Regions from separate parts of the Caloramator sp. genome, predicted to be linked through region 1. Evidence: predicted binding sites of a transcription regulator. Region 1 holds the regulator's gene; the other holds the start of a gene.
The links. Region 1 encodes LexA, which represses DNA repair genes until DNA is damaged. Its sites were predicted from a motif close to CNAACANNTGTTNG; they were not measured.
Positions count from the first base shown of each region.

Region 2: a site for LexA is predicted at 3,779-3,792, ahead of uvrB (excinuclease ABC subunit UvrB). Genes of this name have one in related genera too.

Region 1 is NZ_JAIHAO010000012.1:11,039-27,182, forward strand. It holds gene mutL (DNA mismatch repair endonuclease MutL) at 1-638, shown strand, start outside; gene miaA (tRNA (adenosine(37)-N6)-dimethylallyltransferase MiaA) at 647-1,594, shown strand; gene hfq (RNA chaperone Hfq) at 1,631-1,882, shown strand; gene JG776_RS05935 (methionine gamma-lyase family protein) at 2,008-3,276, shown strand; gene lexA (transcriptional repressor LexA) at 3,294-3,914, opposite strand; gene JG776_RS05945 (LysM peptidoglycan-binding domain-containing protein) at 4,058-4,345, shown strand; gene JG776_RS05950 (hypothetical protein) at 4,409-4,672, shown strand; gene JG776_RS05955 (tyrosine recombinase XerC) at 4,694-5,683, opposite strand; gene proC (pyrroline-5-carboxylate reductase) at 5,880-6,668, opposite strand; gene purB (adenylosuccinate lyase) at 6,763-8,202, opposite strand; partial or broken gene JG776_RS05970 (pyridoxal phosphate-dependent aminotransferase) at 8,304-9,496, opposite strand; gene JG776_RS05975 (PadR family transcriptional regulator) at 9,513-9,884, opposite strand; gene JG776_RS05980 (stage V sporulation protein S) at 10,030-10,290, opposite strand; gene rny (ribonuclease Y) at 10,430-11,971, opposite strand; gene JG776_RS05990 (ATPase) at 12,145-12,801, opposite strand; gene JG776_RS05995 (hypothetical protein) at 12,812-13,051, opposite strand; gene JG776_RS06000 (AAA family ATPase) at 13,055-14,494, opposite strand; gene JG776_RS06005 (metallophosphoesterase) at 14,491-15,474, opposite strand; gene JG776_RS06010 (RecX family transcriptional regulator) at 15,481-16,104, opposite strand.
Region 2 is NZ_JAIHAO010000001.1:138,409-154,552, forward strand. It holds gene uvrA (excinuclease ABC subunit UvrA) at 1-1,722, opposite strand, end outside; gene uvrB (excinuclease ABC subunit UvrB) at 1,817-3,766, opposite strand; gene JG776_RS00770 (PRK06851 family protein) at 3,936-5,006, opposite strand; gene JG776_RS00775 (MFS transporter) at 5,317-6,540, opposite strand; gene JG776_RS00780 (PDZ domain-containing protein) at 6,735-7,994, opposite strand; gene JG776_RS00785 (S41 family peptidase) at 8,055-9,251, opposite strand; gene orr (ornithine racemase Orr) at 9,506-10,564, opposite strand; gene JG776_RS00795 (GlmL-related ornithine degradation protein) at 10,575-11,921, opposite strand; gene oraE (D-ornithine 4,5-aminomutase subunit OraE) at 11,911-14,109, opposite strand; gene JG776_RS00805 (ornithine aminomutase subunit alpha) at 14,122-14,478, opposite strand; gene ortB (2-amino-4-oxopentanoate thiolase subunit OrtB) at 14,494-15,912, opposite strand; gene ortA (2-amino-4-oxopentanoate thiolase subunit OrtA) at 15,899-16,144, opposite strand, start outside.

The DNA.
Region 1 (16,144 bases):
AAACTGACACCAAAATAGATGTAGATAATAATCATCAGCAGTCTATAAAAACTAATACATCCTTCCCATTGTTAACTGTTGTTGGGCAATTGCATTTTACTTACATTATCGCAGAAGCATCTGAAGGTTTTTATTTAATTGATCAGCATGCAGCTCACGAAAGAATTCTATTTGAAAAGTATTTAAATGAATATAATTGTGGTAATTTAAATAAACAAATACTATTATCACCTATTATACTTGAATTTTCACCGAGTGATAAAGAAAAAATATTCGATAATACATCATTATTAAATAGATTAGGATTTGACTTCGAAGATTTTGGTGGAACTACAATATTCTTAAGAACAGTTCCTAATAATATAAAAATTAAAAATTATAAGCAACTCATAGAAGAAATACTTTTAAATATTAATAATGGAATAGAGTTAAATACAAATGCAATAGAAAAAATTATATATACTATGGCTTGTAAAAACGCCATTAAAGCAGGAGATAAATTAAATTATCAAGAAATATTAAATCTAATTAAAGAACTTAGTAAATGCCAAAACCCATTTACTTGCCCACATGGAAGGCCAACTATGATAAAATTCGAATATATAGACTTAGAAAAGAAATTTAAAAGAATAATGTAGGTGATATTATGAAAGAAAGGAAAAAAATAATAATTATAGCTGGTCCTACTGCATCAGGCAAAACAAACCTTGGGATAGAATTAGCCAAAAAAATAAATGGAGAAATAATATCCGCAGATTCAATGCAGATATATAAATATATGGATATTGGAACAGCAAAACCAACTAAAGAAGAAATGCAGGGTATAAAACATTACCTTATTGATATAATATACCCTGATGAAGAATTTAGTGTTGCCCTTTTTAAACAATATGCAGATAACGCCATCGAACAAATATATTCAACGGGTAAAATACCTATAGTTGTCGGTGGTACTGGTTTATATATAAATTCCCTAACATATAGTTTAAATTTCAGTGATAGTGCACCTGATAAAGAGTACAGAGAACACCTTGAAAATATATCAAAACAATATGGTCCAAAATATTTACACGATATGCTTAGAAATATAGATCCTGATGCAGCAAACAATATACATCCTAATAATGTAAAAAGAGTAATTAGAGCATTAGAAGTATTTAAAAACACAGGCAAAAGAATATCAGATTATCAAAGTACAACAAAACAAAATGAACCTGACTATGATTTTGCTTATTTTTGTCTTGATATGCCAAGAGATGTATTATATGATAGAATAAACAAAAGAGTAGATATAATGTTCAATAAAGGATTAATAGAAGAAGTTAAAATGCTTTTGAGCCTTGGTTATTCAAGAGATTTACAATCAATGCAGGCAATAGGGTACAAAGAAGTTTTTGATTATTTAGACGGTAAGATTTCATTAGAAGATGTTAAAAATATTATAAAACAAAATTCAAGAAGATATGCTAAACGACAATTGACGTGGTTTAGAAAAGATACTCGTATATATTGGTTAGATGTATACAACAAGCAACTCGACGAAATACTCTCAAATATGTTAGGATATATAGAAGGAAAATTAAAATTCTTATAGAATATATTAATTAAAATTATATTGGAGGATGATAGTATGGCAAAAAGTGTTAATAATCTACAAGATGTATTTTTAAACAATGCAAGAAAGGGAAAAATTCCAGTATCAATTCATTTAGTTAACGGTTTTCAATTAAAGGGCTTAGTAAGAGGATTTGATAGTTTTACAATAATATTAGAATCAGAAGGAAAGCAAATATTAGTATATAAACATTCTGTTACAACAGTTACACCAGCTAAACCTATATTGTATAATCAGGATGAATTAAATAATAATCTAAATAAATAACAAAGCTTAAAAGGCTTTGTTATTTATTTAGATTAAAGTTTACATAAATATTATTATGTTGATAATTTGAGTTTTCATTAAAATAATGATAGAATATCAATGTTTGAAGAAGGGAGGATAATATAATGATTGAAGAATTATACATATCAAATGGAATAAAAAAAGAAGTCATTGAATTATCAACAAAAGTTGAGGAGATAATTTCTCCAATATTTAAGGAATTAGATAAAATAAAGGAATACAATCAACTTAAGGTATTGAATGCAATGCAAAATCAAAAATTGAGTGATTCTCATTTTACCTTTAGTACTGGTTATGGATACGGTGATATAGGAAGAGATGTAGTAGATAAAATTTATGCTGATATTTTTAATGCTGAAGATGCAATAGTTAGACCCCATATAGTTTCTGGAACACATGCAATTGCTGCAGCATTACAAGCCGTATTAAGACCTGGAGATACTTTAATGTCTATAACAGGGACTCCATATGATACATTATTAAAAGTTATAGGTCTAAAGGGAAATGGAATGGGTTCTTTAAAGGAATATGGCATAAACTATAAGCAAATTGATTTAAACCAAAATTTTAAAATTGATATAAATAAAGTTATAGAAGAAATAAAAAATGATAAAACAATCAAAGTAATTTCAATGCAGCGTTCCACTGGTTATGGATGGAGACCATCCTTAACTATAAATGACATTGAATTTGCAATTAGTGAAATCAAAAGATTAAATGAAAATACAATTATATTTGTAGACAATTGTTATGGTGAATTTTTAGATTTTAAAGAACCAACTGATGTGGGAGCTGATTTGATTGCTGGTTCTTTGATTAAGAATATAGGTGGAGGAATTGCACCCACTGGAGGCTATATTGTAGGAAAAAAAGACTTGATTGAATTGGTTTCATACAGATTAACCGCACCCGGCCTTGGGAAAGACTGTGGTTCTACATTTGGCGTTATTAGGCAAATATTACAGGGATTATTTTTAGCACCTCATATAACAATAGAAGCTTTAAAAGGAGCTATTTTTTGTTCTAAATTAATGGAGTTAGCTGGCTATGAAGTTTCTCCTAAGTATAATGAAAAAAGAAGCGATATTATTCAGGCTATTAAATTTAATGATGCAAATTTATTAATAAACTTTTGTAAAGGTATTCAAAAAGGGTCACCTGTAGATTCATTTGTAGAATGTGAACCTTGGGATATGCCTGGCTATTCAGATCCAGTTATAATGGCAGCTGGAGCATTTATACAAGGTTCATCTATTGAATTAAGTGCAGATGCTCCTATAAGACCGCCATATATTGCTTACGTTCAAGGTGGATTAACATATGAACACTCAAAAATAGGAATTATGAAGGCTTTATCAAATATATATAAATAGGCCAACAGTTTGTTGGCCTATTTATATCTTCTAAAAACACCTATTACCTTACCAAGAATAGTACAATTATCAACTATTATTGGCTCCATATGTGAATTTTCAGGCTGTAATCTAATATAACCATCCTCTTTAAAAAATCTTTTAACAGTAGCAGAATCTTCAATTAGTGCAACAACAATATCTCCATTTTTTGCAACCGGCTGTCTTTCTACTATAATATAATCGCCATCTAATATGCCCGCATTAATCATACTTTCCCCTTCAATTTTTAATAAAAAAACCTCTGTATTTTTATTAAAATAATTTAATGGTAATGGAAAATAATCTTCAACTTCTTCGAAGGCTAATATAGGATTTCCAGCCGATACACTACCAACTATAGGTACCTTCATTATATCACTATTATCTTCAAGTAGATTTTCATTTAGAATCTCAATAGCTCTTGGTTTTGTAGGATCACGTCTTATAAGTCCTTTTTTTTCAAGTTTTTCAAGATGTGCATGTACAGTAGAAGTTGATCTTAATCCGACTGCTAAGCCAATTTCTCTAACAGAAGGGGGATATCCTCTTGTTGCGATTTCCTGCTTTATAAATTCTAATATCTTTTGTTGTTTATCACTTAAACCATTAATTAGCATTTATTCTACACCCCTTAAATTTTGTCTTTATCTTATTATATCATTAAACCAAAAAAGTTTCAAACTGATGTTCGATAATATTGACAACGAACATATGTTTGTATTAAAATTTATGTAGAACATATGTTTGGAGGGTGTTGTTTATGAAAAAACATTTAAAAACATCGATATCTTTATTATTATTCCTTTTAATAATTTCAATATCCATTTCAAAAGTTTCAAGTTATTATAAAAACAAAACACAAAACAAAACTATCTCATACGAAGAAGTTGTAGTTAAAAAAGGCGATACAATATGGAATATTTCAATTAAATATACACCAAAAGATAAAGATGTAAGAAAAACAGTTTATGAAATAAGAAAAATTAATAATTTAAACGATTGTATTATTTTCCCTGGGCAAACATTAAAAGTTCCTATTGACAAATAGATAATTATATATAAAAATATAAAATTAGATTTTATATTTTTATAAAAAAGGAGTTAATCAATTATGCTAAAAAAATGTATTATTGATAAAAGTAAACAATGTATAAACTGCGATGAATGTAATATATGTGATTTAGCACCAAATAAAATTTGTGATAATTGTATGCAGTGTCTTGATGTTAACAAATACGACTACAAGGAGATACATATTGATGGAATAATTGAAGAAGAGGATTATGACGATTATATCTACGATGAAGAAATATTGGAACAAGAAGATGATTATTCTATTTTAAAAGACAGTATATACATAGATGAAATAGAATAGAGTAGAAAAGGAAGAGTAATTTTACTCTTCCTTTTTTTCAACCGTAATATTTGACAAAGGATTTGCATTAACAGCCATCCTTAATTTTTCATCGTCTATATGTGTGTATATTTGTGTTGTTGAAACGCTTTCGTGACCTAATATTTGCTGTAGTGCCCGTATATCAACATTACCATACTTATACATTAAAGTTGCAGCAGTATGTCTTAATTTATGCGGAGTATATTTTTCATTTCCTAAACCAGCCTTTTCGATATATTTTTTAACAATAATTTCTACTGTTCTTTTATTTATTCTTGTTTTTCTCTCACTTAAAAACAAAGCTTTTTCATCTTTAGCATCAACGGGTCTTACTGCTAAATATCTGTTTATAGCTTCTATACAAGATTGATTAAGATAAACTGTTCTTTCTTTATTACCTTTACCTATAACAGTTAATGTATCGCCCTTTATCTTATCAATATCAATTCCAACCAATTCTGATAATCTTAATCCACAATTTAAAAATAGCATTATCATTGCATAATCTCTCTCTTTATGTTTACCATCAATAACGTTTATTAACTTTTTACTTTGTTCTAATGTCAAATAAACTGGATGTCTTTTTGATATCTTAGGGCTTTCAAGCTCCTTTGCAGGATTTTCACTTATTAATTTAACCTTGGTCTCAAGATAATTAAAAAAAGCTCTAATAGCTGCTGTTTTTCTGGCCCTTGCATAACTGCTATTTTGTCTCTCTAAGGTTATATAGTTAATAAAAGAGTATATATCGTATAAAGTTATACTTTTTATAAATTCAATATTTATATCATTAATATTAACCTCATCAACTGTTATTTCAGTGTTATTTGTTATATTTTTAATGTACTTTATATACTTTAGGAACAATTTTAAATCTACTTTATATCCTAAAACAGTATTATAGGATTTTGCCTTAACATTAATCAAATATGCCAGAAAATCATTCAAAATAATTGGGCATTCTTTATCATAAATTGACCAAATATTCATTTCAACCCCCCTCAAAAAACATTATTGCAATTTCGCTAAATTGATATTTAGCGAAATTGTTATTTAGATTTTATTATTAATAAGCAACTATTTGTTTTTAAGCTTATTCTTTTTTCCTAATGTTAATATAAATTCCTTTTGAATCCATAAATAAAATAAAATAAATAATATAAATAATATTATTCTAATCATAACATCACCTTAAATTGCAATTTTTGTTATATGTATTTATAATAGCTTCAATTACAGCAGCTTTAAAACCTTCATTTTGCAATGTTCTAATACCTTCAATAGTAGTGCCTCCCGGAGAACAAACCATATATTTTAAATCGCAAGTATTTATTCCGTTATTTTGTAGCATTTTTGTAGTACCAATGATAGTGTCACAAATTGCATTTAAAGCTTCCTTGTAAGGAACACCAATATAAACTCCTGCATCAACTAAAGCTTCAATAAATTCAGCCACAAACGCAGGACCACTTCCGCACAAAACCGAGTATTTATTTATATCTTTTTCATCCATTTCTACAACCTTACCAATCGCATTTAAAATATCTATAATTTCTTTTCTTTCATCTTCACATATGTTTAAAAATGTTACTGCAGTAACACCATCATTAATAAGTGCTGCAACATTAGGCATTATCCTAACAATTTTATTAAAATTAGTATTTTTATTAATTTCATCAATGGTTACGCCAGCCGCCATTGAAATTAAAATTTTGTTGTCAGTATAATTTTCTTTTACTATTTTATAAATATCTTTATAAACATTTGGTTTGACAGCCAAAAATATGTATTTACATTTTTTAAACAAATCACTATAATCTGCACAAATATTAACCTTAAATGTTTTGTATGCATTTTGCAACTTAGTTTTATCTACATCATAAATGTAGATTTTATTATTAATATCTGCATCTTTATTAATTAAGCCTTTAGTTATAGCAGTCGCCATATTACCAAAACCTATAAATCCTATCATTTTACACCTCCGTTAATATAATCTTTCTTATTTTAATTATAATAAAAAGCAATTCAAATTAAAAGAAATAAAAATAAGCGACTTTATTAGTCGCTTAAACAGTTATTTCTGCCTCTATTTTTTCTATATTTTCATATTTTTTTATTATTGGTTCAACTACTTCACAAATAAATTCATCTACCTGTTCTTTAGAACGTCCAATATAGTTATTTTCGTTCATTATATCGTCTAAAGCATCTTTATCTAAATTAAAAACAGGGTCATTTATAATCCTCTCTAATAAATCATTCTCTCCACCATAAGTCTTTATATTTTTAGAAGCATTCATAGAATGCACTCTTATACTCTCATGCAATTCTTGTCTGTCTCCTCCTTTTTTAACACATTCCATCAAAATATTTTCTGTTGCCATAAACGGCAATTCTTCCCTTACTCTCTTTAATATTATTTTTTCATTAACAACCAAATTAGAAGTAACATTTATATACAAGTTTAATATTCCATCTACAGTTAAAAATGATTCCGCTAATACCAATCTTCTATTTGCTGAATCATCTAAAGTTCTTTCAAACCACTGCGTTGCTGCTGTAATGTTAGCATTTGTCGAGTTTATAATTACATACCTCGCCAAGGCTGAAATCCTTTCTGATCTCATCGGATTTCTTTTATAGGGCATTGCTGATGATCCTATTTGATTTTTTTCAAAAGGTTCCTCTATTTCTTTAAAACTCTGAAGTATGCGTAAGTCATTACTAAATTTATAAGCACTTTGCGCAATACTCGATAATACATTTAAAATAAAAACATCTTGTTTTCTTGGATAAGTTTGTCCTGTTACTTTAAAATATTTTTTATCAAAACCTAATTTTTTACATATTATTTCATCAAGTTGTTTTACCTTGCTATGATCACCATTAAACAACTTTAAAAAACTCGCCTGTGTTCCAGTAGTACCTTTAACCCCTAAAAGTTTAAGATTTTCTAAACAATACTCTAATTGTTCTAAATCCATAACCAAGTCCTGCAACCATAAGCAAGCCCTTTTACCTACTGTAGAAAGCTGTGCTGGTTGTAAATGAGTGTATGACAATGTAGGTAATCCCTTGTATTGTAGAGCAAATACTTTTAAATTTTTAATGCACGTAATTAATTTCTTTCTAATAAGTTCCAATGCTTCCTTCATTATTATAACATCTGTATTATCACCAACATAACAACTTGTTGCCCCTAAATGAATTATAGGTTTTGCCTTTGGACATTGCTCCCCATAAGCATATACATGAGACATAACATCATGTCTTGTCTCTCTCTCTCTCTTTTCAGCCACCTCATAATTTACATTATCAACATTCGCTTTTAATTCATCTATTTGTTCTTGAGTAATCGATAGTCCCAGTTCTTTTTCAGCTTCAGCTAATACAACCCATAAATATCTCCATGTCTTAAATTTCTTTTCATCCGAAAATAAATAGGACATTTCTTTACTGGCATATCTTTTAGTTAATGGACTAATATATAATTGTCTGTCATCCATTATTTTCGCCTCCTAACGAACATTATTTTATGTATATATTTTTTATTTCGTATTTATATTATAACACAATTAATAAAATATAAAAAGTAGGAGTATTTCTCCTACTTTATTTTTTGAATAAAACTATCAATCCTATCCAATCCTTCTTTAATTTGTTCTAACGATGTTGCAAATGACAATCTAATATAATTATCATCACCAAAAGCATCACCAGGAATTACTGCAACCTTTTCTTCTTCTAATAATACATTTGCAAAATCTAAGGATGTTGATATATTTTTACCATTAAACATTTTTCCTTTTATATTCGATATATTAACCATAACATAAAAAGCACCTACTGGATTCACACAAGTTAAACCAGAAATTTTGTTTATTCTATCAACCATAAAGTTTCTTCTTACTTCAAATTCTCTTCTCATAATTTCAATTTCTTTTTGATCTCCTCGTAGTGCCTCAACACTCGCATACTGAGCAATAGTATTTGGATTAGAAGTAGCATGACTTTGTATATTAGCCATTAATGAAGCAATTTCCTTATTTGATGCAGTATAACCTATTCTCCATCCTGTCATTGCATATGCCTTCGACATACCGTTAATAACTATGGTTCTTTCTTTTATATCTTTATTTAAAGAAGCAATACTAATATGTTTATATCCATCATAAATTAACTTTTCATATATTTCATCAGATATAACTATTAAATCATTTTCAACTACTATCTCTGCAATTTTGCTTAGTTCTTCTTCTGTATAAACTGTTCCTGTAGGATTACTTGGGCTATTTATAATAATTGCTTTAGTTTTAGGTGTTATTTTATTTTTCAATTCTTCAACATTAATTTTAAACTGATTTTTTTCATCTGTATGTATAAAAACAGGTATTGCATCAACCAATTTTACAAGTTCAGGATAGCTTACCCAATATGGAACTGGAATTATTACTTCATCTCCAGGATTGCATATAGCCATAAGTGCATTATATATTGAATGCTTTGCACCATTAGAAATTACAATCTCATTAGAGTTATATTCCAATCCATTCTCTATTCTTAGTTTATTGCATATAGCCTCTTTTAATTCTATTATACCTGAAGCTGGAGTATATCTTGTTAACCCATTATTAATTGCATTAATTCCTGCATCTTTAATATATTGTGGCGTATCAAAATCTGGTTCACCTGCTCCAAAACTAATAACATTTATTCCTTCACTCTTCATTTTTTTGCCTTTGCTGTAATTGCTAAAGTCGTAGATGGTGCAATTTGTTTTGCCTTTTTTGACAACTCCATAATATCCCTCCCAAAATCACTCATATATAGTCTTTAATGTATATTTTAAAATATACATTGACTCTTCTATTAACGGCTTATTTATGTTTTTTATAATCTCATAGTGTTTTTTACCATTATCAGTTATTTTATAAATTCTCTTTGTTTTTTTGTCAGGTTCCTCCCACCATCCCTCAATTAATAGGTTTTCTTCCATATCTCTAAGTAAAGGATAAATCATCCCTGGACTTGGCTTCCAAATATAATTTAAACTTTTTTCTATTAAATCAATAAGTTCATTGCCATAACAATTTTTACTATTCAAAAAATGTAAAATGAATAACTTAACTATAGTAGTTGTATTAAATTTACTTGGCAATTGTCTATTTCTTACTTGACCATTAGACATCAATTCCACCTCTTTAATGATGTAACTCTTACTTATATAATAAATATAACATTATTATCGCAAGTTGTCTATAAATTTTGCAATTTTTCATTCATTTTTATACAAAATTAAAATGGAGAGTAAAACTCTCCATTTAACTAAAATACTATCTTGGTTGAATTATAAATTTTATTGCTGTTCTTTCTTCTCCATCAATATTTACATCAGTAAATGCAGGTATACATATTAAGTCAATTCCACTTGGTGCAACAAATCCTCTTGCAATTGCAACTGCTTTTATAGCTTGATTAATTGCTCCTGCACCAATTGCCTGCATTTCAGCAATTCCTTTTTCCCTAACAACACCTGCTAAAGCACCTGCTACAGAATTTGGATTCGATTTTGCTGAAACCTTTAATACTTCCATTTTAGTACCTCCTTAATGTTGCATATTGTTTTTCTAATATTCTATATTCTACACGTAATTAAAAAATCCTTCTTAAATTTACAAATTATTTTACTATTTACAAATAAAAAATAATAAGGACAGTTTAAAACTATCCTTATTATTTTGCATATTCTATTGCTCTTATTTCTCTTATAACGTTAACCTTTATTTGACCTGGATACTCCAACTCACTTTCTATCCTCTTTACAATATCTCTTGCTATCTGTATTACATCAGTATCGGATATTTGTTCAGGTTTAACCATAATTCTAATTTCCCTACCAGCTTGAATAGCATAGGATTTTTCTACCCCTTCAAATGAGTCAGCTATTTCTTCTAATTTTTCTAATCTCTTTATATATGCCTCAAGTGTTTCTCTTCTTGCTCCAGGTCTAGCTGCCGAAATTGCATCTGCAGCTTGAACTAATATAGCCTCTATGGTCTGTGGTTCTAAATCACCATGATGTGCGGATACCGCGTGTATAACCGCTGGAGATTCGTTATATTTCTTTAATATATCTCCACCTATTAATGCATGTGGTCCCTCTATTTCATGATCTAAGGCCTTACCAATATCATGTAATAGACCAGCTCTCTTTGCTAATGCAACATCAGCTCCAAGTTCAGAAGCCATTAATCCAGCTAAATAAGAAACCTCTATAGAATGTTTTAAAACATTTTGTCCATAACTTGTTCTGTACTTCAGTCTACCAAGCAATCTAATTAATTCACTATGTAAACCATGTACACCTGTTTCAAAAGTAGCTTGTTCGCCTTGTTCACGAATATCATTTTCAACTTCTTTTTTAGCCTTTTCAACCATCTCTTCAATTCTTGCAGGATGAATTCTACCATCTGCTATAAGTTTTTCTAATGCAAGTCTTGCAACTTCTCTTCTTATTGGGTCAAAACCTGATAATATTACTGCTTCAGGCGTATCGTCAATTATCAAGTCTATACCTGTTAATGTTTCTAATGTTCTAATATTTCTACCTTCTCTTCCAATTATTCTACCCTTCATTTCATCATTTGGTAAACTTACAACTGAAACAGTAGTTTCAGCAACGTGATCTGCAGCACATCGTTGTATTGCACAAGCAATTATTTCTCTTGCCTTTTTATCAGCTTCTTCTTTTGCCTTTGTTTCTATTTCCTTTATTAACATTGCTGCATCATGTTTAACTTCTTCTCTAACATTATTTAGAATAATTTCCTTAGCTTCTTCTGTTGTTAGATTAGCAATTCTCTCGAGTTCCTGAACTTGTTTCTTATAAATTTCATTCATCTCTTCTTGTAGTTCTTGAATTTCTTGTTGTTTTTTTACTAAACTTTCTTCTCTTGCTTCTAAAGTTTCTACTTTTTTATCGAGAGTCTCCTCTCTTAAAATTAATCTTCTTTCCATCCTTTGAATTTCATTTCTTCTTTCTCTTACTTCTTTTTCAAATTCATTTCTTAACTTATGAACTTCTTCTTTTGCTTCAAGCATAGCCTCTTTTTTCTTTGATTCTGCTTCTTTTTCTGCATCTGATACAATTTTTTTAGCCAATTCTTCAGCTGATTGAATCTTTTTTTCTGATATATTCTTTCTAATAAAATAGCCTAAAAAGAAGGCTATCACTCCTGTAGCCCCAATTAATAAAAGCCAAACAAGCGTATCTATACACAACACCTCCCTCTACAGTCAACAATATTTATTGTATAACAAATAGTTTTTTTTTAAATTAATAAGGTTTAATCAACAAGAGACTCTTTAATTATTTTAAAATAGAAGCAAGAATTAACGAAAAATTAAACCATTATTTGTATTTATTTTATTATAGTTTTAATTTTATGTCAAGTTACAGGGGTAACACTACTAACAGTATCTATCAACTCTACTCTATATTTCTTATCAGCAGACTCCAATAGGTGTGTATTGTGTGTTACCATAATAATTTGCCTATTAAACATCTTAGAAACTTGTTTTAAAAATTCAGCAACATTTATTACAAAATCTTCACTAACATGTTTTGCTGGTTCATCCAATATTAATGGCCCATTTATCTTTGGATTATGTGCCTCTAATAGTGCTATCCTAAGTGCCAAAGAAACTATATCAACAACTCCTCCACCCCTTGATACCTCAGGCTTAGTTGTTACACTTTGTCCATTTTCTAAAGGAGTCACAACAAAAAAATCTGCTTCATTCCTATTTGCTTTTTCGTTTAACTCTATTTTAAACTCAATATTTGAATTAAATATATACTGCAAACAATTTGTAACAATATATTCTATTTGTTGTTTGGATTGATTTCTTGCATATTCAGATACATTATGCAGTAACCTTCTTGATTCTAATAATGTAACCTCACGTTTTTCCAGTATCTCTAACTTTTCTTCTAAAACTTTTTTTTCATTATTTAAGGCCTGTAGCTGTCCCTTAAGTTCATAATAATTTTTCTTCTCTTCTTCAAATTTATTGCTTAAATCCTTTAATTTTTCTAACCACATAATATCACCCTTATATATCCTTCGGCATTAAGCTTTCAGCTTCATTAATTAAATTCATTATTTCACTTTCTAAATTTTTTATTTCTTGTTCTAAATTATCAGGTTCAAATCCTAACTTTTTTATTTCATTCATTAATTCTCTTTTTTGTATCTGAAGTTGTTCTAATCTTGTCTCTGCCTTTATTCTTTTATTTTTCGCATACTCAAGTCTGCGTTTTAAATCGTTTAACTTTTCTTCATAGTTATACATATATTATTCCTCCTCAATTATACTTAAAATTTTATCAATCCTTGACTCGTCAACTTCACTTCCGCACACAGGACAAACATTTATATCTTTTAATATACTTTTATAACTATTCATCAAATTAGAAATTTCACCTGTAAGTCTTTTATAATCTAAAGATAAATCTATAATTTCCTTTTTGATAGTATTATAGTTCTCGCCGTATGTTAAAATATTTTTAAATTTAAATACTTTTTCTTCAATATAATTTATAACAACACTTAATTTGTCTATTTTTTCAAACTTTTCCATATATACATTGCCTTTAGCAATAGACATAATGCAAGCATTGTATTTATTATACTTATCTATTATTTGATTATATTTAATCAATATATGTTCTATTTTTTGTACTATTTCGTTTATTGCTGGAACATTCCTCGTATTAAGTTCAATTTTCTCATTTAATTTTATTTCATCATTTAATACAATAGCCTTTTCTTTTAACTGATATAAAACTATATATTTTTGCATTAATTCAACTAATTTCGTTATATGCAAATTTACTACATCTATATTAGATGTTTTTTGTATTATTTCCTGTTGTTTGAAAATATCATTATTGATTAAGGTTATATTACAATCTGTATTTTTTAGTTTTATAAAATCAGATATTTTTTTCTCTAAAAGATTTAAATCGTAATTTTCTATTAATTTAAATTTTTTAATTATTTTTTTCTGTTCAGTAATCTCAATATTTAATTGATTTAATGTTTCATTATATTTTTTAATTTTATATAATAAGTCTACCTTTTCTTTTAATTGGTTCAATATTTTTTCTTTTTTACTTATATGTCTCTCTAACTCATTTACATAACTTAAAGAATCTATCTTTTTATTAATTTCACTTAAATTGTCCTTTATAACTTTTGAATCACTTTGAATTAAATTTATGTCTTTATTTATATCTTTAATAGCTTCATCTATTATATTAAGCCCTACAATCTTACCTATTGCCTTTGATTTAAAAGAATTAGGTTGACTCAATAAAAATGGTCCCTCTAATTGTTCTGATAAATTTAAACACAAGTCGTTATCTTTATCAATTTTTATTTTTCTTATCCTATGAGCCTCTAAAATTTCTAATGGTATATCATTTCCAAATCCTTCAAAAACCAATTCTTCTCCGTCCTTAATTAATCTATATGAGTTTTTAGTTTTTGTTCTTTCTCTTATTATTTTAACCCCATCCGATAAGGTTAAAGTTACTCTACAATAATTAGAATCAAATCTTATAAATTCTGAACCCTTTGGTTCATTAAAAAGGCACCATTTTAACGCCCTTATAATAGCTGATTTGCCATTGTCAGAAGGACCTACAATAACATTTAGGTTCTCACTTAAATCAAGTTTTGAGTACTTATGTGATTGAAAATTTTCAATTTCAATTGATTTTATATAAATCAATCTACCACCTCTTTTGATAAAATTATATGAGCCCTTGTTAATCTATCCAAAACCTCTTTTTTTATTTCGTCAGGAATAGATTCCTTCTTTGCGACTTCCTCAACTATCTGATTAATACTTAACATTTCAAATTCACCATAAGTATTAACTGTTTGAATTATATTATTGAACAATATCTCCCTTTGTTCCTGTATTTTTATAAAACTTCTATCAAGTATATCTTCACCCCTTGGTGCTGACTTTAATTTTTCAATATATACGGATATATTTTCATTGATATCTATTATTGCAAAACTGGGCTGTCTCTTTATTTCTGCTAAACTATTATTTATTCTAACAATTGCTCCAGGGTTAACAATATATTTATTTTCAATCTTTATTATTCCATAGCCCGTATGATAATGACCACATAATGTAATATCTGCTTCTGTTCTTTGAATAATTTCATCTATTGTTGTATGGGGAACTTCCTTTATAAATGGTTTTTCCATTAACATTCCATGTGCAATATGTATTAGATAATCACATTCTCCTTTATTAGCAACATATTTGCTCTTAGATGAATCTACATCAATATCATATGTAAAGCTTGAACCAGTAATTTTTATCTTTACTTTACCATCATTCAATTCCACAGGTTTATCGTCTAAAATCCATACTATACCTAAAGTTTCAAGAATTCCAATAATTGTTCTATTTACAGTGTTAGGATTTTGTCCATATATATCGTGATTTCCTAATACCATATAAATAGGCTTTGGAAATTTATTTAATACATCTATAAATTTTTGCATAACAGAAAGTGAAACATCAGGCCTATCTAATAAATCTCCACCAAATAAAACATAATCTATATTATTTAATCTAACATAACTAAGTAATTCCTCAAACTTATTATATAAAGTTTTCTCAAAATCATCTAATCTGGCTCTTGGATTAGTTCCCCTTATATGTGTGTCTGTAAAAAACAAAAACTTCATTAACATCTACTCCCATTCTATCTCTTTATCTATTTTTTTCAATACTTTCTTTATTTCTTCATTTGTATATCCTTTATAATATAGAAACCTTGCTACTTTCGTTAAGGCTTCATTTTCATTTTTATTTCCTTTTAATTTCTTAATGGCTAAATTATATGCATTGTTTAACATTTTATCTTCATCAAAATTAATCTTTTCAACTATGTTATTATTTACCCCCTTTAATTTTAACTCATTTATTATTCTTAATTTACCTAACTTATTCATATTTATTTTCTTTCTTACATATTTATTCGCATATTTAAAATCATCAATCAACCCATAATCCTCAAGCTTATTAATAATAATTTCTATACTTTTTTCACTATACCCTTTTTGTTTTAATTTATCAATAAATTCTTTTTTTGAATAATCCTTTACATTCAACAAATTTAAAGCATATCTATATCCTTTATTTATTTCACATTTCTGTATTAATATCGATAATTCATTCTCACTTATGGTTCTATCAATTTTTATATCATACTTTATTATATCCTCCAATTCAGCCGAAAAACTATATGTTCCATCTATGTATATATTATATCTTTCACTATTTTTCTTTTGTTTTTCAATCCCTGTTATTTGCATTCTAACAACTCCTTTATAATCGAAAATAAACATCCCTTTT
Region 2 (16,144 bases), on a different contig from region 1:
CTGTGCCACAATTCTTCCTCCGTGGGTTCCTGCACCAGGACCAATATCAATAATATGGTCTGCTGCTCTTATAGTATCTTCATCGTGTTCTACAACAATTAATGTGTTGCCTAAATTCCTTAAGTGTTTTAAAGTATCAAGAAGTCTATCGTTATCCCTTTGATGAAGTCCTATGCTTGGTTCATCAAGTATATATAAAACTCCGACCAGACTTGAGCCTATCTGTGTTGCCAGTCTTATTCTTTGAGACTCACCACCTGACAATGTAGATGCTGCCCTTGATAGAGTTAAATAGTCTAATCCGACATTTATCAGGAAGGTCAATCTTGCCTTTATCTCCTTTAAAATTTGGTGGGCAATCTTTTCCTCCTTCTCTGTTAAATTTAAATTTTCTATAAACTCAAGCTCCTTTTTTATTGATAAATCGCAGAATTTATCAATTGATAGTCCACCTATTGTAACTGACAAGCTCTCCTCCCTAAGTCTTGCTCCTTTACACTTTGGACAAGTTTTAAACTCCATATACCCCTCTATTTCATTCCTGATATACTCAGAATTAGTTTCCTTATATCTTCTTTGGAGGTTTGGAATTATACCCTCGAAGCTATACATCATTTCGCCTTTCCCATATTCCCTCTCAAAGCTCACCATAAACTTTTCGCCATCATTACCATAAAGAAGTAAATTTAATATATCCTTAGGCAGATTTTTAAGGGGTTCATCAAGACTAAATCCATAATGTTTTGAAAGGCCATAAAGTATTGAATATGTCCAAGTATCATCTCTAAGTTCACCCCAAGGCTTTATGGCTCCTTCATTTATTGATAGCTCCATATCCTTTATAACAAGATGCGGACTTATCTCCATTAGTGAACCTAAACCATCACACACGTCACATTTACCAAAGGGGCTGTTGAAGGAAAACATCCTTGGAGTAATCTCTCCTATACTAATATTACAATCAGGACAAGCAAAGTTTTCACTAAAGAGCATCTCTTCTTTTTCTATTACATCAATTATAACAAGTCCCTCAGAAAGTTTCAGAGCAGTTTCAATTGAATCTGTAAGTCTTGATTTAATTCCTTCCTTTATTACTATTCTATCAACAACTACCTCTATATTATGTTTTTTGTTCTTTTCCAGCTTTATTTCTTCATTTATATCATAAACTGTTCCATCTACTCTTACCCTAACAAATCCATCCTTCTTTATCTTTTCAAATAGCTTTGAATGTTCTCCTTTTCTGCCTCTAACAACAGGTGCTAAAACCTGTATTTTTGTTCTTTCCTCTATTTGAAGAACCCTTTCTACTATTTGGTCTATACTCATTTTTGTTATTTGTCTACCACATTTTGGACAATGAGGCTTACCTATTCTTGCATATAGAAGTCTTAAATAATCATATATTTCTGTAACAGTTCCAACAGTTGAACGCGGATTTTTGCTGGTTGTCTTTTGATCTATAGATATAGCTGGAGAAAGTCCCTCTATATAATCAACATCTGGTTTATTCATCTGACCCAAAAACTGTCTTGCATAGGCAGAAAGAGATTCAACATATCTTCTCTGTCCCTCTGCATAAATTGTATCAAAAGCAAGAGAAGATTTGCCTGAACCTGAAAGACCAGTCAAAACAACAAATTTATTTCTTGGTATTTCAACATCAATATTTTTAAGATTGTGTTCTCTTGCTCCCTTTATAATAATTTTATCTACAGCCATCTTTTCACCTCTTGTTCTTATATTAAAACTTATGCGTAATAAAGGTACAAATTGTGATAAAAGAACCATTTACCACATTATGTACCCAAATTAATTATGATATACCTTTGAGTTTATATATTTTATCTCTAAGCTCTGCTGCCCTTTCAAACTCAAGATTTTTAGCCGCTTCAAGCATCATCTCTTCTAATGTCCTAATTAATAAATCCTTATCCTCTGCCTTATAGATTTCCTTATCTTCAGCAACTTTAGTTGCCTCAATAATTTCGTGTACTGGCTTTATAACGGTCTTAGGTACTATTCCGTGTTTCTTATTGTAATCCATTTGTATCTTTCTTCTTCTATTAGTTTCATCTATTGCCCTTTTCATAGAGTCAGTAATTTTATCGGCATACATTATAACCTTACTCTCTGCATTTCTTGCAGCTCTACCTATTGTCTGTATAAGTGAAGTTTCTGAACGCAAGAAGCCTTCTTTATCTGCATCAAGTATTGCAACAAGGGCAACCTCTGGTATATCAAGCCCCTCTCTTAAAAGGTTTATCCCTACTAATACATCAAAATCACCTTTTCTTAGATCTCTAATAATCCTCATTCTCTCAAGAGTATCTATATCTGAATGTAAATATCTAACCTTTATGCCTACATCCTTTAGGTATTCAGTTAAATCTTCAGCCATCTTTTTTGTAAGAGTAGTAACTAATATTCTAAATCCTCTTGAAATCGTTGCTTTAATCTCTCCAATTAAATCATCAATTTGTCCCTTAATTGGTTTTACTACTATTTCTGGATCAAGAAGTCCAGTTGGTCTAATAATCTGTTCTACCACTTGAGTCGAATTTTCTATCTCATATTGTGATGGTGTTGCACTTACAAATAAAACTTGATTTATCTTCTTTTCAAACTCCTCAAATTTTAAAGGTCTATTATCATAGGCACAAGGAAGTCTAAATCCATACTCAACAAGATTGTCCTTCCTTGATTTATCACCTGCATACATAGCCCTAAGCTGTGGAAGTGTTACGTGGGATTCATCTATAAAAATTAAAAAATCATCTGGGAAGTAATCAAGTAAAGTGTAGGGAGGTTCTCCTTTTTGCCTTCCATCAAAGTGTCTTGAGTAATTTTCAATCCCATTACAATATCCAACTTCCCTTAGCATCTCTATATCATAATTTGTTCTTTGTTTTAATCTTTGAGCTTCAAGAAGTCTGTCCTGCTGCAATAATTCATTATACCTTTCCTCTAACTCCTTTTCTATTCCCTCTATTGCCTTTTCAATCTTTTCTCTTGATGCAGCATAGTGGGATGCAGGAAAAATAGAAATATGCTTTCTCTCTCCTAATATTTCACCAGTCAGTACATCTATCTCAGTTATTCTATCTATCTCATCACCAAAAAATTCAACCCTTATTGCCTTTTCAGATTGAGAGGCTGGAAATATCTCAAGCACATCTCCTCTAACTCTAAAGGTTCCTCTTATAAAATTTATATCATTTCTTTGATATTGTATATCAACAAGCCTTCTTATAACCTCATCCCTGTCCCTTTCCATTCCTACTCTTAAAGAAACTACAAGGTCTCTATATTCATTAGGGTCCCCTAAACCATATATACAGGAAACACTTGCTACAATTATTACATCCCTTCTTTCAAACAAAGCTGATGTCGCAGAGTGTCTCAGCTTATCTATTTCATCGTTTATGGATGCATCCTTTTCTATATATGTGTCTGTATGAGGAACATAGGCTTCTGGTTGATAGTAATCGTAATAACTAACAAAATATTCAACTGCATTTTCAGGGAAAAATTCCTTAAACTCACTACAAAGCTGAGCTGCTAATGTTTTGTTGTGGGCAATAACAAGAGTTGGTTTCTGAACTCTTTCTATTATATTTGCCATAGTAAAGGTTTTTCCTGAACCTGTAACTCCTAAAAGAGTTTGACACCTATCTCCTCTTTTTATTCCTTCAACAAGTTTGTCTATTGCCTGTGGTTGGTCTCCTGTTGGTTTAAAATTTGATACTATTTTAAATTCTCCCATCTACTTCACCTCTGAACATATGTTCGCAATTTTAATTATATAACTTTATATTTTAAACGTCCAGTAGTATATTTAAATATTTCAATATAAAAAGAACAGGGTATGTATTAAACATACTCTGTTCAAAATTATTTTTTATTCTCTTAACTTTATAGTATATAAATTAATTCTATTTTAAAGTTATAAAGTAATCTACCAATCGTCTTCTTAAGGCATCTACCTCACTAAAGTCTGTTGCTTGTATATAATATTTTTCAAGCTCATCATGTAAATTCTTAATCAAAGAATATACTTCCTTTGCTTCATTTATTTTATCTCTATATCTAACCTCTATTGTCTTAATTGGGTCTTCATTTTCTTTGACGATATTTTGATCAATACACTCAAACATATCAACAACTTTGTCATTTTCATTTGGATTATATACGTGTGGTACTGTTCCATCAAGCATTACAAAACTACGAGCTGGTATAATAATCATATCTATACTTGACGGATCAAAGGCACAGTGATAAAATTCAACATCCAATCCCGCCTCAATTGCTGCCCTTGCAACTTTTTTAGTCATAGTAGATTTACCTGTACCTGGTCTTCCCTTTACAATTATTCTATTTTTTAATCCTTGAATTAAATCCTCATAAAAACACTGCTGTCCCTGTGGTGTCATTGCTCCTGCAAATCTATGAACCTCTTCTCCTTTTCTATCAAGGGATGTTAAATTAAGTCCATTTATTATTTCTTGTGTAATTTTGTCTGCCTTTTCAAAATCCATTCCCTTTAAATATTCCTTTTCCCATTCATCGTGTATTAACTTTGCCTCTCTAAGCAGTGAGAAAAATATTGAATATTGTTCACTAATCTTATCAGTGTAATATATTATTGGCTTTTTATATTTTCTAATCAAATCAATATCCCAGTAATCTCCAAAATTTAATATTCTCTCAACTGCACCTGGATATTTAGGGTCAATAACATGTGGTGCTGTTCCATCAACAATTGCAATGTTTAAATCGTTTATTACTATGCCATCTAAAGAATCCATATCTGCAGAGCAGTAAACATAATCAACATCAAATCCCTTTAATTCAAGTTCATTTCCTATTTTATGCATAAAACTTGACTTACCACACCCAGGTCCACCCTTTATAATATATATTTTATCCCTTCCCTTAAGTACATAGTCAAAATATGATACGAATCCTGATGAAGTATTTGCGGAAGCAAAATATTTTTTACCCATATAATCCTCCAAATAATATTCTTCAATAAATTATTATATGAAAAAAGGTACTAATTGGTACCTTTCTTTACATAAACTTAGCAATATTTAATATACTAACACTGATGGTTCATTCTAAATCATTACGATATCATAAATAATCATAAAAACTCAATGCCTTTTTTAAGGCTAAATTTAAATACTTTATTCATAAAACTTAAAAAATTTATTCCCAAACCCTATTATCTAAAACAATTAGTAGCTTTTGCACAAAAATCAGATCTTAAATATATTTTCTAATTTACATTATTATACATTTTATATAATTTTCTTAAACAAGACTCCTTCTCCTTATAAAAAGTATAAAGAATCCTATAAACCCTATTATACCACTTATTATAAACACATTATTTGCACCTAAGTATTTTGCTAATGTTCCTGCATAAATACTTCCTAATGGTGTTAATCCCCCAAAAACTAATGAATATACACTCATTATTCTTCCCCTCATATCATCAGGAGAATTAAACTGCAATATACTATTTGATGTTGTACTGAAAAGTATCATAAACAGTCCTAATAAGATTAAAATCAAAATAGATAAATTATAGCTTTTTACAAATCCTATAACAATCAAGAAAAACGAAAGACCCAAAGAACCCCAAAGCTGTAAAAATAAAGCTCTTTGTCTACTACCCCTTGTTGCTACAAAAATAGCTCCAATTAGAGCACCAAAACCTACAGATGATAGGAGTATTCCATATGCCTTTTCCTGCATCATTAAATAATCTTTTGTGTATATAGGAATTAATACATTAAAATTCATACAAAAGGTTGGTATTATTACAAGAGAAATTAATGTATAAAAAAGTTTTGGGTTAGTTTTTATATACTTCAATCCTTCCTTGATTTCCTTTTTAGGATCCTTTATTTTTTCCCTTGATGGACTATCCTTCATCTTCATCATAAATAATCCTATTAGTACCGCTATGAAACTTATTGCATTTAAGAAAAAACACCATTTTGCACCCAAATCTGCCATTACCTTTCCTGCAACTGCTGGTCCTATTAACCTTGCTGAATTAAAGGCAGCTGAATTTAAGGCTATTGCATTTAAAAGATGTTTTTTACCCTCTACAAGTTCAACAACAAAAGATTGTCTTGTTGGATTATCAAGTGCTTGGACTGTTCCTACTAAAAATAATAATATCAGTATAACGGGATAACTTAAAAGGTTAAAATAAATTAATACAAAAAAAATTAATGCAATTACAAGAAGCATCAATTGTGTAAATATTAAAATTTTCCTTTTTGGATAACGTTCTATAATAAGACCTGCAAATAATGAAAAAACAAATAAAGGTGTAAACTGAACTGCTGTCATAAGACCAGATAAAAATCCATCTCGTGTCATAGAATAAACCAACCAATTTAGTGCTGCATTCTGCATCCAAGTACCTATTAAAGAAATACATTGTCCAATCCAAAACAGCTTATAATTGCGGTGTGTAAATGCTGGAAAATATTCTCGTATAAAACTACCCAAATCCCTCATCCCCTCTATGTAAAATATAAACTCGTAATAATATTGTAACATTTTTAGTTAAAAGATGCTATCTAATTATTGAATAATAAAAAGCCCTACGAATTATATTCAATAGGGCCTTTAAATAAACCAATCATTTAAAATTATTCTAATTTTTTTAGGTCTTCACAATTATTTTCTATTTTTAATAATATAAAATTTCACTAATCAAGATCCATTATAGGTATATATCCATCCTCTTGAGGAATTGTTATTATTCCTAATGAACCTATTTCTGTCTGATAGTTGTAATATTCGAGGCTTTTAACTTTACCATCTATCTTTACAACATCAATCCAAAGATATCTATCTGCCTCATCTAATACAATCTTTGCATCATAAAGAGTATTTACTCTTCTATTATTTATTGAAATTATCTTATCTCCTGTCTCAATTCCCATTTTCTCCGCTGGCGAGTTAGGAACCACATCTAATATTTTAATTCCATCGTATGTGTTTTCCCATAATGAATTCAATGTTTTTTCTTTTTTTCTGTTTAAAAATATTATGAGCTCATGAAAAACAGGAGAAAATATTGCAGCAATATATTTAAATACATATATCTTCATTGATAGAACTACTAAAACAAATAATGTTATGCTAAATATAAATAAATTTAAAGATGATTCCTTTACCTTTTGTTTTGGCAGCCTACTTATTGTAAAGTCACCATATCCAAGTATAGCAAATAATGGTGTTAAAGAAAACACTGCATCCTGTAAATCTTTAGGCATTCCATCTGGTTTAATAAGTGGCCACCAATCTGGTGTCGGTATAGTATCACCACCAACTGGTGTTAAAGATAATAAAATCAATATCATAAGGGGTATTATCCAAAATCTTGTTAATAGAAAACCTCCAACTATTTTATTATTCTTCCTAAAGAACATCGGTACAGGAAATCTCGCACCGTCAAAATACATAAGAATTGATTCAACAAGATGTAATAATGCAACAAGAATTAGAATTGCCGTTATATCAATATTTAGGAAACTTCTTAATATAGGAATTTGACTTATATTAACTATACCTCTTACATTTAAAAAGCTTAAAATAAGACTCAATAAACTTATTATGCCTCCTGAGTAGGATAAACATATAAAATGAGAATCAAATAACATAACTAATAATAAAGATAAAATTATTATAAAAATTGCTCCTTCAAGTTTACCAAAGGTTATTCCAAATACAGTTATTAATATACTAACAAACATCCCACTTAAAATTCCTGCAAGAAGTGAAGATGCCATCATTTCCATCTTCTTATACTTTATTACTCCATATACATCCTTCTGTATTGATTCTAATCGCTTATATTGAAAAAATAAAATGAAAAACATTATCCAAAATATGGGTTCAAATATAAAGGATAATACAACCTGTGCATAGTTTCTTATAGCTTCCCATATAAGTCTTAAAATCATAAAAACCCTCCAAAACTTGATTAGATTTTTAGCCCCCAAGCTATCTTGGGGGCCAATAAATTATTGCTTACTTCTTAAAACTTCTATTGCCTTTTGTATTTGAATATCTTCTTTGTAGCTTAATTCTCTTTCCTTATCCTTTTCAGGTAAATCTAATACTATGTGTGGCTCAATTCCCTTTCCTTGTATACATTCACCTGACGGAGTATAGTATCTTGCAATTGTAACCTTTAAACCTTCATTATTAGGAAGAGGTATTATGTCTTGCACTAATCCTTTTCCGAAGGTTCTTGTACCTATGATTACACCTGCTTTAAAATCACGAACAGCCCCAGTTAAAATTTCAGATGCACTTGCTGAACCTCCATCAACAAGAAGAACAAGAGGAACATTAAGCTTATTAGAATCAGACTTCCACTCTTCCCTTTTTCCTTGATTATCAATTGTATAAACAATAGTTCCTTCTCCAAGTATTCTGTCTGCTATCTTTGTGCACTGATCTAAAAGTCCTCCTGGGTTGCCTCTAAGGTCAATAATTAGACCCTTTATTTCTTGATTTAATAATTTATCTAATGCATTATTAAAGGCTTCTGATGTATTTTCATCAAATGTAGTTATTCTAATGTATCCAATATTATTCTCAATAACATCACTTTTTACAGATTTTATAATAATTTTAGCTCTTGTAAGTTCAAAATCTATTGTTCCTTTTCCCTCTCTATATATAGTCAATTTAACCTTTGTTCCTTCTGGTCCCTTTATCATTGAAGTTGCCTTTTCTAATTCATTCCCTGATACCTCTTGATCATTAACCTTTATAATTATGTCCCCCGATAAAATACCTGCTTTATATGCTGGTGTATCTTCTATTGGTGCAACAACAACTATTTTTCCGTCCTTATTACCTACATATAATCCAACACCTGCATAGGAACCTTGAGTGTGAGTTAAAAGGTCTTCGAATTCCTTTTTATTCATAAAAACAGTATAGGGATCACCAATACCATCTACCATTCCCTTTACAGCACCCTCAACAAGTTTATTTTCATCAATCTTATCTACATATCTTTGTTCAAGTATTGATTTTATTGACATCATCTTTCCAAACTGCTTTACAAAATCATATTCCTGTTTACTTACAATTTTTTTCCCGCCTATAAAAGGAATAGGAACAAAAATAAGTATTGATGCTGTAATTAAATTAGTAATTAAAATTAATGAAATAGCCTTTTTAATTGAAATCTGCCTCTTACTCATCAAGAACACCTCAAATCTTTGAACTTATATTATATTTTATTTTATACACTATTACATTATATCATTAATTTTATTTTTTTCCATTTATTTTGTCTCAAATTTAATAAAATTTTACTTTTATGCTCAATACAATACCTCCAATATTTTTATATAATCTTTAAATATGCAAATCTGAACTTAGATTTATACATTTTATACATTAACTTATGATAAAAAAGTACCTCAAAACTATTAAATGTTTTGAGGTACCTTTACTATATAACTACCTTATTTACATACTCTGAAGTCATCGCCTTTAAAAGGCTACCATAATCCATTTTAAATTCAACAACATCTCCAACTTTGTAGTTTATATTGCTCCTTGTTACATCAAGAATTGTGTGGTCAGAACTTGCACCTAAGATATCTATATTTTTATCAAGTGGAATCAACCCCTCAGGATTTATATCCTGCCTTCCTATTGCAACTATAGCTCTTTTTATTATTCCCCTATCTTCATAGTGGGGTTTATTTCCAAAAGCATCCATACCTATATTACCAATAGGAACTGAGGGCTTCTTTTTTATCTCTACTATTTCAGCCTTTAAAATAAATGTATCGTCGGAAAGGGAATCTATTTTCTTCCCAAAGGCAGTTTCTCTCCCAAGTATTGCAACCTCTCCGAGTCTAAGGTTGTTTATACCATTTGGTAACCTGCCATCCTCTAATAGATAATAGCTACTTGAGTTTCCACCTGATATATACTCAATATCCAGCGAATACTTATTTGCCATATCAAGTGCAATGCTTGTTAACCTTCCTAAATTATTTTCATCTGGTATAACTCCACCATAACAGGTTAGATTTGTACCAAATCCTTTTATTTCAATTCCATCAACCTTTAATACTTCTTTAATAAAATCATCAATATCATCAGGCCAAACACCTTCCCTTAAATCCCCCATATCCAGCATTATTATTATCCTATGCCTTTTTCCAAGTTTTTTTGCCTTCTCTCCTAAAACACGAATTGTATCTATTTCTGAATTCAAGCTATAATCTGACCATAAAACAACGTCCTCTGCCTCATCAATCATAGGAATTCTTAAAAGAATTTTTTTTGCCCTAATATCCTTCATTTTTTTTAAGTTTTGTATTCTTGAATCTGCCAAACCATCAATTCCACAGTCAACTAAATGTGAAACAATATCTGGATATGCACAAAAACTTTTAGTTACTATCCAAACCTTAACTCCTCTATTTGTACATCTATCAACTAAATACTTTATATTTTGTTTGTATTTATTGATATCTATAACTATCTGTGGATACAAAGTACCACCCCTAAATCCCCAAACTCTTTTTTAAAATTTTAAGTGCCGCCTCTTCATATTTTTTTGAAAGTACTCCTAATGATGCCATAATATAACAATTATCGACTAAAATCTCAACGCTATCCTTAGGATAAAGAAACATTCCTCCCGTATTATCTTGAGGTATCTTTTTCATTATATTAACCCTATTGGGCAGCCTTGTTAAGGCTCCTCCTGTACCTATTATCCATTTAACATTTGTTAAATCCTTTCCTTCTGCAATTGTTTTTTTGCCACTTGGACCATAAATATATCTTATTGAACCCACGTGTCTTCTTACAGCTGTAAGTACTGCCTCCTGCGTCATAAATTCAACAAACTCAATTTCTCTTTCTGTTTTAGGTATTGGTTTTCTATTATTTATAAGCTCCTCTGCATTCCAAAATTTCTTTTTTACATTCTCAAGCCCTATTCTTTCTACTATGTGTGGAAGATTTACATATACTCCCAAATCTCCTTCAACAGTCCTTTTAGCAAAGGGTTCTGGGCTAATCATTATTCTTTGGATTTCATCACTTCCCTGCGTTACAGAATGTACATCTGTAGTTGCTCCACCAACATCAAGAACCATCAAATCTCCTATCTCCCTTTGCAAGAGAATTGCACACTCCATAACAGCTCCGGGTGTTGGAATAATTGGTCCATTGACCATCTGCCTAACCTTTTGCATTCCAGGTGCACCTGTTATATGTTCCTCAAATACACTTTGTATAACTCTTCTTGTAGGTTCAACATTTAGCTCATCTATCCTTGGATATACATTTTCTACAATATATAGTTTTTGTTCATATTCTTCAAAAATCAATTTAACATCCTCGTGATTTTCTATATTTCCTGCATATATAACAGGAACATCCAACTTTAGTTTTGCTATCTCCTCTGCATTGTAAATGGCTGTATCTCTTTCTCCATAATCAAGTCCACCTGCAACAAGTATTATATTAGGTTTTATCTCCTTTATTTTATTTAAATCACTTCTTCTTAGTTTGCCAGCTGTAACTAACTTAATGATAGCACCAGCCCCAAGGGCAGCCTCTCTTGCTGCCCTTGCAGTCATATCAAAAACAAGGCCGTGCACAGTCATTCTAAGTCCACCTGCTGCGCTACTTGTTGCCAAAAAATCATCATATTCAATATTATTTACTCCAATATTCTTCTTTAAATCATCTAATGCCATATTAAGTCCGATAGTAACATCTCCATCTAATACCGTAGTTGGTCCCTGTCCCTGTCCTATAAATTCAGAATTTTTTAAGTCAAAGGCATTTACAACCGTTGTAGTACTGCCTATTTCAGCAACTAAAACATTAACCTTCATAATTCTCCATTTCCCTTCTTCTCTTAACTAAAAATGAAGCAACGTCATTACCCTTTGTCCCACGACCAAATCCTGCATCCATACCTGCTGATTTTGCTATCTCATCAGTTACTTGAGTTCCTCCTGCACAAACAATCAACTTATCTCTTACACCCTTTTCTATACAGAGCTCATGTATTTTTTTCATATTCTTTATATGAACATCATTATGGGTAATTATTGTACTTGCAAGAATTGCATCTGCGTTGAATTCTATTGCTGCATCCACAAGTTTTTCAACTGGACAAGAAGTTCCAAGATATAGACACTCTATTCCATACTTTTCAATTCCACCGTGCTTTATGTCTATAACTTCTCTTAATCCTACAGAATGTTCATCCTCACCAACTGTTGCTGCAACTACCTTCATTGGTTTTCTTTCTATGTCCTTCCTTATTTCTTCATCGGATAATACCTCAGGTTTTTTTGGAATTTCAAGTTTTGATACATCTATAGTAAATGGTACCCTTCCTTTTATTTCAACAAGTGTTCCCTCTGCAGGCTGCATTACTTGTTTATGGATTACAACTACATCCTCAAGCCCCATCTTCTTTCCTATTTCCATTGCTGCAAATTCTGCAACCCTCTCTTCAACAGGTAAGAAAATAGTAGTTGCTACTATACCATCTCCACACCACTCAACCTCTGGTTTAATTTCTGTTGAATGTCTTAGGTTTTCAGTCTCCTTTAATCTTCTATTTACATTATCATTTTCATCCAGTTCATCAATAAATACTATCTTTTCAGGTTTACAGAAGGTACATCCATCTATTAAATCACACGCCTTTTCAATTCCCTCTGGGAGATTGTTATAACCAAAGTGCTCACAAACAGGTGCCATATAGTCCTTGTCCCTTTCTACTACAGTACCAACGCCTATTCCACCATTTATCTGTCTTGCAATACCATCACCGTTTCTTTCTGGATACATACCAGAATCAACAAAGAATCCCATTTCAACAGCCTTAAAGTATCCACCAACCTCAAGTATTTCCTCCATAAATAGAACTGCTCTCTCTTTTAATTCTCTTACCTTATCTACTAAATATCCGTCCTTTTTAAGTTCTACCATTTCAAGAAGTCCATCCATACCAATCAAGGCTTGCTTTGCTGTGTTTATGGCGTGTATATTGTTGTAGTGCCAAGGAACATTTCTACCTTCATCTGGTGTAATTGTAGATTGTATATCTGCTCTTGTTAGTCTTGAAATTAGTAGGTTTAATACGTGGGTTACAGTAGCTTCTCTTGTACAGCTTTCCATATATTTTGTATTCATCTGTGCCCTCATCTTATAATCTTTAAATAACTGTCTTAGTGCCACTGCATAAGGAAGGTCAATTCTTAAACAAGGTGCTGGTGGTGCTGTTGGAGGAACTGTTGATAATGCTATGTTTTGTGGTTTCATTCCAACCATCTTTGAGTATGCACAGTTTATTGCGTGTTGCACCATAAGTTCTGGCATAACCTTATAGCCCTTCATAGCTGTTGCATTTGCATTGTGAGCACCATCTATCTGCACCATATCTGCAAAGGCCATTATTTTCTTTGCAACCGCTGCATCAACAAATGACCTTACCATATTTATATTTCTATAAAGGACATTATACTGTGGGTCTTGATGTGCACCATTTACTCCCTCTTCTGCAAACATAACTGCTATATCTGGCCCTGCAACACCTGATACATAGGAATGAAAATTTATTGGTCTTCCAACTTCTTCTTCAATTATATCAAGTGCTTTTCTTGTAGCTCTAACTTGTTTTCTTGATATAGGAACTCCTCCTACACCTTCTGGAGTACCTTCAATAAGTCCATCATAATGGCTTTGTCCTGCAGTTCTTATTACCATTATATGATCTGCACCGTGCCAAGCAGCCATTCTCATTCTTCTAATATCATCTTCAAATCTACCTGATGCAATTTCAGTTGTAATTACACAGTCTGGCTGAGGATCTATATAACCAAAGCTTTTTGCTGCTGGAAGTGGGCAACTATTTTTCAAAGGTTTTGATGCTTGATGATATTCAAATTCTCCATATACTTGATTACCCTGTTCTTCCCTCCAATGCCATCCCCTTCTCTTTGGTCTATAATTTTTAAGATCCTTTAATATTTCTTCTATGTTCAACTTTTCGTTTTTCTCCAACATACTATACCCCCCTTAAAATAGTGCTGGTACTTCGTCCCAGGCTTTTCCTTCAACAAGTAATAAACCTGCTTCTCTTATTGGTATATTTTTCTTTTTAGCTAACCTATAAACTACATTTCCTGCACCCTTTCCAAGTAGTCCTAAATTTTGTACCCCTTCAACAATTGCCTTTGCCTCTATACTTGAAAATCCCATTCTTAAAAGAACTGACCTTTCAACAGCCGGCGAAGTGTGGGTATATGCAATTTCCACAAGTGGTTTTACTATTTCCTCTGCAAGCTGCCAAAATCTTTTTTCTAATTCTTCATCTGTTAAATTTTTAAGATGCTGTCTTCTAATTTCAAAATCATCAGGCCTCTTAACTGCCATTTTAACCCCTCCTTATTAAACAACCTTTACATTAATTTCAGTAAGTATTTTTTTTACTTCTTCTATTGAAAGTTTTGTATCCTCTGCTAAAAATTCCGCATCCTTTATACCTATTTCATCAACTTTATAGTTATCAATACAGTTTTTGATATATGATTTTTTTAGTTTATTTAAATCTACATCTCTTGCCTTTATTAAACTTGGATTCTCTGGAAGAATTATACTCTCTCCTGCTCTTTCTTCTTCTGGATCGCCAAATCTAATATCTATTCCATTTTCCCTTGCAAAGGATAGCTGTGCCATATGATGCTTCCCAGCTCCTGTATATTCAGTCTCTTGAACTACTATTATTTGATCTTCATCCATCTCCTGTGCTATATAAAAGGCTGCAGTAAGAGATGTATTTCCTGCTGGGCCTCTTTCTAATCCCTCAAGTTGTGCTAAAGCCTCAGTTATATAAAATACTTCACCCTGCTTTATAGTTACATACCTATCTAAGTATCTCAAAGGTCGTGCTGCACTTCTTGGAACATCTGATCTATCTGGCCAAGTTGCAAAGGGAATCCCAAAACCGGTATGTCCTGTTGTGAAGGATTTTCTATTAAAGTCCCTATCTGATGCCATATGAAGTCCTGTTAAATCAACGCTTGCACCAACTACTTTAGTGTTAAGTGCACCAGCCTTTATAAGTCCCCTTGCTGTCCCTGTAACATTTCCTCCACCTGCGTGAGTTATAACTACAGCATCAGGATCTTTTCCAAGCTGTTCTCTACACTGAATAGCAACTTCATAGCCTAATGTTTCAACTCCTGCTATTCCATATGGAGAATATAGTGAAGCATTAAAGTATCCTGTCTCTTCAAGAATTCTTAAAAATGTATAAAATAATTCTGGTCCTACTGTAAGCTGAACAACTTCTGCTCCATAACATTCGCATTTTCTCTGTTTTTCTAATATCTCAGGCTGTCCAACTTTTCTTGAATCATAGCACTCCTGAACTATAATACAATTTAAATTTCTCATCGCTGCCTGTGAAGCAACTGCAGCACCATAGTTTCCACTTGTTGCTGCAACTACACCCTTATATCCTAATTTTTTAGCGTGGTATACTGAAATTGCAGCACGTCTATCTTTAAAACTTCCTGACGGATTGCAGGCTTCATCCTTTATAAATATTCTTGCTCCCTTACCCTTTGGAGAAATTTTTCTCACAAGAGCTGTTAAATTTTTTAGCTCAATAAGGGGTGTATTTCCTACTCCAGCATCCCTTTGTATGTTCTGTACCTCTTGTAGTGTATAGCCTGTTTCCCTCATCATTCTTTCATAGTCAAACCCAATTCTTGATGTTTGAAATTTTGAATAATCTATACCAACAGCCATCTTCATTATTTCATTTTTTCTGGCCATAACGGCATTATAACTATAATCTGCCACATCCTTCACCGTCCTTTAAAATTTTTCTTAAATCTTGCCCTATCTTTAAAATTTCAGGAACAAAATTACCAAAATCGTGTTTATAGCTTGGATTTACTTCAACTAAAGTTCCTCTAACTTGTCTGTTAGTTAAAGTAGTAATATAAACTTCATCTCCAATCATTGCATCACTATTTAAATACCCCTTTACCCACATCTCAAGCGGAACATTTTTTGTTTCCTCAGGTAGGTT